2 regions of the Bradyrhizobium sp. USDA 3650 genome follow, and region 1 is predicted to be linked to the other one. Evidence: riboswitches for the same ligand, from Rfam matches in the RefSeq annotation. Region 1 holds a riboswitch; the other holds the start of a gene.
What was found. A riboswitch is a leader RNA that binds a small molecule or an ion and turns the genes downstream of it on or off. The one in region 1 is predicted to bind cobalamin.
Positions count from the first base shown of each region.

Region 1 (3,589 bases):
CGGTGCGGCAAGAGGCGCGCGAACGACACGGTTGGATCATGGACAGTTACATCCTCAAGCACAGGCTGTGAGGCAAGCGAGGCAGCATGCTCCCCGAATGGGTCACTCAACAATGCCCCGATATCTCCGCAGTCCATCGCGAGGCGGCGGTGGCGCGGCAGGCGCAACTGACGAAACCGACCGGCGCGCTTGGCCGGCTCGAGCAGCTCGCGATCGAGCTTGCGGGCCTCCAAGCAACCGAGCAACCGCGCGCGGCGCGGGTGCCGATCGTTATCTTCGCCGGCGATCATGGCATCGTCGCCCAGGGCGTCTCGGCCTATCCGCAGGAAGTGACGATCGCGATGCTGGCGAACTTTGCCTCCGGCGGTGCCGCGATCTCGGTGCTCGCGCGTGAGCTGGGCTCCAGCCTGGAGGTCGTCGATTCCGGCACGCTGGCGCAGGAGGAGATGGCTGGAATCGTGACCGACAAGCCGCGCAGCGGCACGCGCGATTTCAGTATCGAAGCTGCGCTCACCCCCGCAGAGCTGGCATTTGCGTTCGAAGCCGGCCGACGTGCGGTGACGCGCGCGCAGGCCGGGCAGCCCGATCTTCTGATCTTCGGCGAGATGGGAATCGGCAACACCACGACATCGGCGGCGATCGCGGCCGGCTTGCTCGGTGTGAGCGCTGAGGAGATCGCGGGCAGCGGGACCGGCGTTGACGCGGCCGGCCGTGTGCACAAGGCGCGGGTGATCGACGCTGCGATCGCACGCCATGGCATTGCGGGCGCTTCGCCCGAAAAGATCCTGTGCGCCGTCGGCGGTCTCGAGATTGCGGCCATCTGCGGTGCAATTATCGCGGCTGCACAGCTCCGCATCCCCGTGTTGATCGACGGCTTCATCGTGTCGGTGGCGGCGCTGGCGGCGGCGCGGCTCAACCCCTCGTGCCAGCCGTTCCTGCTGGCCTCGCATCAATCCGCCGAGCAGGGCCATCGGCTGGTGCTTCGCGCGCTGAATCTGCAGCCGCTGATCAGCCTCGATCTCAGGCTCGGCGAAGGATCGGGCGCGGCCATCGCGCTGCCGCTGGTGCGGTCGGCCTGTGCGCTCCACAACGGCATGGCGACCTTTGCGCAGGCCAATGTGCCGGATCGTCCGGCCTGATCAAATCGTCCGCTGATTGACGGAGACGACGCGCCAGCCGGTCGCGAGCCGGTCGATCCGGGTCAGCGACAGCGGATCGATCACAAACCGGAGCGCCGCTTGAGGCGTCAGATCCAGCGCGATGCACAGCGCCGCGCGGATCGTGCCGGAATGCACGACGAGCGTCGCGGCCCCGGCGCCGATCCTCGACAGACCCAGCCGGACGCGCGCGACCTGTTCCTCGAAGCTTTCGCCGCCCGGTGGCCGTCCGCACGCAGGATCGCTCCAGAACTGTGCATAGGCCTCGCCACCGGTCGCGGCGAGCTCGTCGTGCCGACGGCCGGTCCAGTCGCCAAAGTTCTGCTCGCTGAATTCGTCCAGCTGCAGCGGCTCGAGCCCCAGCGCGCGGGCCGTCTCGACCGTGCGCCGCGACGGACTCGCATAGCTCGCGGCGTCGCGCGGCAGGCGCTGCCGCAGCGCCTCCAGCTGCGCCCGAGCGCCGAGATCGGCCGGTGCGTCGGCTGCATGGATCGTCCCCGCGACGCCATCGACGGGCGCGTGCCGTATCAGCCAGAGGAAGGTCTCGCCTCCCATGCTTATCTCCAAGGAAACTGGTCGTTGTGGCAATAACGCCGCAACTGGCACATTGACTCTGTCTGGATCGTAATCCTAGATGCTCGCGACGGTTTCCCCGAGAGGGGATGAAAAGGGAATGCGGTGCGGGGACATTGTCCCCAATGCCGTGGCTGCCCCCGCAACTGTAAGCGGCGAATCTTGCATCACATGCCACTGGGTATCTCGGTCCCGGGAAGGCGACGCAAGGTATTGACCCGCGAGCCAGGAGACCTGCCGTCAGCCGTGGTCACACGCGAAGATGTCGGTCGGGGAGTACAGACATTCGGCTTCATCGGAAGGCTTATAAGCCGGAAGATGGGACCTTGGTTCGCGGTGACGTGCCACTGACGTCATACCGAGGTCCAAGACCGTGTCTCCTGTTCACATGATACGACGGCGTGCGCTTCTGCTTGCATCCGCCGCACTCACATCCTTTGTCGTTCTTGATCCCTCCGCCGCGCTGGCGCAGCAGGCTCGCGAACCTCTGCCGCCGGTCGAGGTAACGCCTGCCCAATCCCGCAAGCAGGCCAAGCCCGCCGCGCGGGAGGCGCAGGGCCCACGCCGCGCAGCAGCGCGCCGGCCGGAGACTGCATCCGCAGTGCCCAAGCCTGTCGTGCCGACTGCGGCAGCACAGACGCCGCTCAATACCAATGCCGTCGCCGAAAGCGCCTCGCGCCTTGGCCTGACCGTGCGCGAAACGCCCGCGACCGTGGAGGTGATCTCGGCCGCAACCATGCGCGAGCAGGGCTATCGCACCGTGTCCGACGTCGCGCAGGGAGCGGTTGGCGTCACAGCCGGCGACAATCCGGCCGAGCCGTCGGCTTTCTCCATGCGCGGCTTCACCAATAGCCAGATCAACACGCTCTACAACGGCATCAAGATCGGTCCGCAGAACATGACCTCGCGGATCACCGACACGGCCAACCTGGAGGCCGTCGAATTCCTGAAGGGGCCGGCGTCGCTGATGTCGGGCGAGGGCGCCGCCGGCGGCGCGATCAACTTCGTCACCAAGCAGCCGCACACCGGTCCGATCCGGAACGAGGCGGATTTTTCCTGGGATTCGCTGAACTCGTTCCGCGCGCATTACGGCTCGGGCGGCAGCACCAATGTGCAGGGACTGGACTACCGTTTCGACGTCAGTCGTTCCTCGCTCAACGGCTTTGCCGACGACACCAACACCAAGACGCTCGATGTGTCGGGCCAGCTCAACTACCGCATCTCCGATAGCCTCAAGGTCTGGGGCGCGATCGAATACCGCGAGGATCGTTCGAAAGCCTATTGGGGGGCGCCGCTGGTGCCGATTGCCTTCAGCGGTTCGCATGCGACGACGGGAATCGTGTCCGGCAATTATTTCAACAAGACTGATCTTGGGGCCGTCACGATCGACGACCGCACCTTCAACACCAACTACAACGTCCTCGACAACAAGAACGTGGCGAAGGAAGTGTGGCTGCGCGGCGGCTTCGAGCTGAAGCTCGCGCCCGACCTGACGTTGAAAAGCCAGGCCTATGGTTATGGCGCAGAGCGCACGTGGCTCAACAACGAGGTCGAGGCGTTCAATTCCGGCACGAACATGGTCGACCGTGGGCGCTTCTATGTCGCGCACAGCCAACGCTTGGTCGGCAACATCACCGACCTGGTCTGGGATGCGAATATCGCCGGCTTTGACAACCGCTTGGTCACGACGCTTTCCTCAAGCTACCTTGATTTCGTGAGGCCGGGCGCCGCAAATTTCCCCGATGATTCCGTCTCGCTGGTCAATCCCGATCGCGGCTATTACGGCTTGCTCACGACCAAGCAGCAGACCGCGCGGATCGACAACGAGGCACTGTCGTTCGAGGACCGGTTGAAGTTGA
Region 1 covers NZ_JBSRZG010000001.1:1,417,512-1,421,100, reverse strand. Annotated here, with positions in the region: gene cobF (precorrin-6A synthase (deacetylating)) at 1-71, shown strand, start outside; gene cobT (nicotinate-nucleotide--dimethylbenzimidazole phosphoribosyltransferase) at 87-1,139, shown strand; gene ACVIN2_RS06955 (histidine phosphatase family protein) at 1,140-1,712, opposite strand; cobalamin riboswitch at 1,785-1,986, shown strand; gene ACVIN2_RS06950 (TonB-dependent receptor domain-containing protein) at 2,119-3,589, shown strand, end outside.

Region 2 (3,589 bases), 210 kb from region 1:
AGGCCTCGGTCCAAGCTCTGCGCAGCACGCCATTCGTGGAGCTTGCGCATGGACACCGAACGACACCCTTCTCACCAACACACCGTCGCCATCCTCTCGCGAGGCGACGCTGCCGCGCGGCGGGATGCGACGGCGCAAAACAGCCGCTTCGTCCGCGTCTTCGGAGCACTCGCGGCGGTCGGCATCGAAGCCCGGCCGGCGATCTACGACGAAAGCCTCGCCGAAGAGGTCCGCGAGCAGTTGCTCGCGGTGGACGGCGTGCTCGTCTGGGTCGATCCGATCCACCAGGGCAAGACGCGGGTTGAGCTTGATCCCCTGCTTCGCGACGTAGCGGCGCGGGGCGTGTGGGTCAGCGCTCATCCGGACGTCATTCTCAAGATGGGCACCAAGGAGGTACTCTATCGTACCCGCTCGATGGGGTGGGGATGCGACACGGCTTTATATCAAACCGCCGAGGCCATGCGCGCCGAGTTGCCGACACGGCTCGCCACCGGTCCGCGCGTGATCAAGCGCAACCGCGGTAACGGCGGCCAAGGCGTGTGGAAGGTCGAGAGCCTGCCGAATTCCCCGATGATAAAGGTGCTGGACGCGACCAAGGATGTCTCCGAGGAACTGACGTTGGAGAGTTTTCTCGGTCGCTGCACGGAATATTTCGAGAACGGCAGCGTGGTCGATCAGCCATTCCAGCCTCGCTTGAGCGAAGGCGTGGTGCGCTGCTATATGGCGGGCGATCGCTGTGCCGGCTTCGGCTCTCACAAAGTCAAAGCCCTGGTTGACTCGCCGGATGCCCGTTCCGAGGCCGGACCGCGGCTCTATACCTCGAACGCAGACTCGCGCTTCCAGCGGCTGCGTCGCTTGATGGAAGACGAGTGGACCCCGGGAATGATGAAGACGCTGGACATCGACGCAGGCTCGCTTCCGGTCATCTGGGACGCGGACTTCCTGTACGGTCCGAAAGACGCGGCCGGTGCCGACACCTACGTCCTGTGCGAGATCAACGCGAGTTCATGCTTCGCGATCCCCGAGGAGGCCCCGGCGGCGATCGCAAGGACGGTGAAGCAGCGGCTCTCGCAAACGCAACCGGCTGGATCGGCGGACAGGAGGCCCTAAGCAAGAATGCCGCGGCATCTCGTGCTGCGGCACTCCGCCAGAGGCGCCGGTCATACGCGGATGTTGACGCGCTCATCGCCAAATGCCAGTTTCCCGCGCGGTAGTGTCCGCAAGGACTCTCCAAGGGAATGCGGTGCGTCCACCTCGAGTGGGCAATTCCGCGGCTGCCCCCGCAACTGTAGGCGGATAGCCGACGACCAAACGAACCACTGGAGCCCCGCTTGGGCCTCTGGGAAGGTGGTCGAAGGCGATGACCCGCGAGCCAGGAAACCTGCTACCAGCCATGGTCACGCGCGAACGCATTGGGCGGGGTGCCCTGATGTCGGAAGAGTAGCCGGTGCATCTGCCGCTAGGGGCGAAGGCAGACTGCTAAGGCAACCGCGGTGACGGTTAGTTTGCGTCGCCGCAGAGCGTTGTCGTGCAAAATCTTTATTTCGGTCCGGGCGTTGCGCCGGAACATTCGCGTGTCCTTATCCAGATCTCTCAGGGAAGAGCCGGCAATTTTCGGCGCGCCACACCTGCCCTGCTCGCCTTGCTGCTCTCGACATCCCTGTCCTCCATGGCGATGGCGCAGACCGCGGTCCGCGACAACGCCTCCCGCGAGGTCGGCCCGGTGATCGTCACCCCGCCCACTCCAAGACCGGCCGTAACCGTCAGCCCCGGCGCTCAGAGATCGCGCACGGCCCGGCGCAACGTAGGGCGTAATCGCGCCGCTCCGGTGGTTGCCAACCCAACAACCCAGCCTCCGAGCTATCAGGTGCAGACGCCGTTGAACACGGCCGCCGTCACCGATGTCGGCTCCCGGCTCGGAATCACGGCACGGGAAACGCCAGCGACCGTCGAGGTCATTGACCAGCAGACCATGCAGGATCAGGGCATCAGGACCACTACCGATGTCGCCAAGGCCGCGGTCGGCGTCACCGGCGGCGATGCGCCGGGCGCGCCCGCAATCTTCTCCATGCGCGGCTTTAGCGGCGACCAGCTCACCACCCTCTACAACGGCATCCCGATCGGGCCGTCGACCATGACGGGCCGGCCCATGGATACCGCCAATCTGCAGCAGGTCGAGATCATCAAGGGCCCCAACTCCCTGGTATCGGGACTCGGATCCACCGGCGGTGCGATCAACTACGTCACCAAGGCGCCGCACACCGGGCCCATTATCAACGAGGCCTTCACCTCCTACGATTCCTTCAACGGCTATCGCGCCGGCTACGGTTCCGGCGGCAGCACGCTGGTCAATGGCCTCGACTACCGTTTCGACATCAGCCATTCCAACGACAAGAGCTTCATCGACGACACCTATTCGAAGCTCAGCAACGTCTCGGGCCAGTTGAACTACCGCGTCAACGACAGCCTGAAGATCTGGGGCGCCGCCGAATACAAGCAGGACAAGGACCGATTCTATTGGGGAACGCCGCTGGTGCCGGCGAACGCGCCCGGCGTCGTGCCGACGTCAGGCATCGTCTCGGGCCAGTGGACCAATTACTACCTCAACGGCCATGCCGGGGCGCTCAATCCCGTTACCATCGACGCGCGCACGCTGACGACAAGCTACAACGTGCTCGACAATCACAGCGGGGCCAACGAGCTCTGGCTGCGCAGCGGCTTCCAGTGGGACATCACCAACAACATCTCGCTGCGCAGCCAGGTCTACGGCTACGACGCGCATCGGCACTGGTTCAACAACGAGATCAGCTCGTTCGACGATTCCGGGCCGAACAACGTCTATCGCGAGCGGCTGGCGCTGGACCACGCGCAACGGCTCTATGGCAACATCACCGACCTCACCGTCAATTCCAACCTCGGTGGAATGGACAACCGCTTCGTCGCTACGGTTGCGGCAAGCAGCTCGCAATTCAACGTCTCGCAGGATACAAAGTTCTTCTCCGACACGGTCGAGCTGATCAATCCGGACCGCGGGCTTTACGGCCCGCGCAGCGACGAGAAGATCTACACCCATCTCGACACCACGGCGCTGTCGTTCGAGGACCGGCTCAAGCTGACCTCGACCTTCGCGCTGATCGGCGGCATCCGGTTCGAGGATATCGAACTATCGCGCACGCGCTTCAATCCCGACGGCTCGCTAGCGTCCGGAAAAGGCTATCCGTTCTCGACCAAGTTCAATCCGGTCACCGGGCGCATCGGCTACACCTGGGACATCGCGCCCGGGGTGATGCTGTACAGCCAATATGCGACGGCGGCGGACCCGACGGTGGCCAACATCTTCATCCTCGCGCCAAAGGTGCCGCTGCTGCTGACGACGTCGCGGACCTACGAGACCGGCGTGAAGCTGCAATCATCCGACAAGCGCGCCGAGGCGACGTTCTCGGCGTTCGACATCGAACGCAAGAACGTCTACGTGCCCGAGAGCGGCATCGTGTTCAACGTCGCCGGCAAGATGGCCTCCAAGGGCGTCGAGATCGCTGCGGCGGTGAACCCGGTCGGCGGCCTGAAGCTGTGGGCCAATGTCGCCTTC
Region 2 covers NZ_JBSRZG010000001.1:1,626,978-1,630,566, forward strand. Annotated here, with positions in the region: gene ACVIN2_RS07840 (Cj0069 family protein) at 49-1,110, shown strand; cobalamin riboswitch at 1,195-1,403, shown strand; gene ACVIN2_RS07845 (TonB-dependent receptor) at 1,529-3,589, shown strand, end outside.
Region 2: it holds a riboswitch for cobalamin, as region 1 does, so the genes downstream of both, ACVIN2_RS07845 (TonB-dependent receptor) here and ACVIN2_RS06950 (TonB-dependent receptor domain-containing protein) in region 1, are expected to answer to the same signal.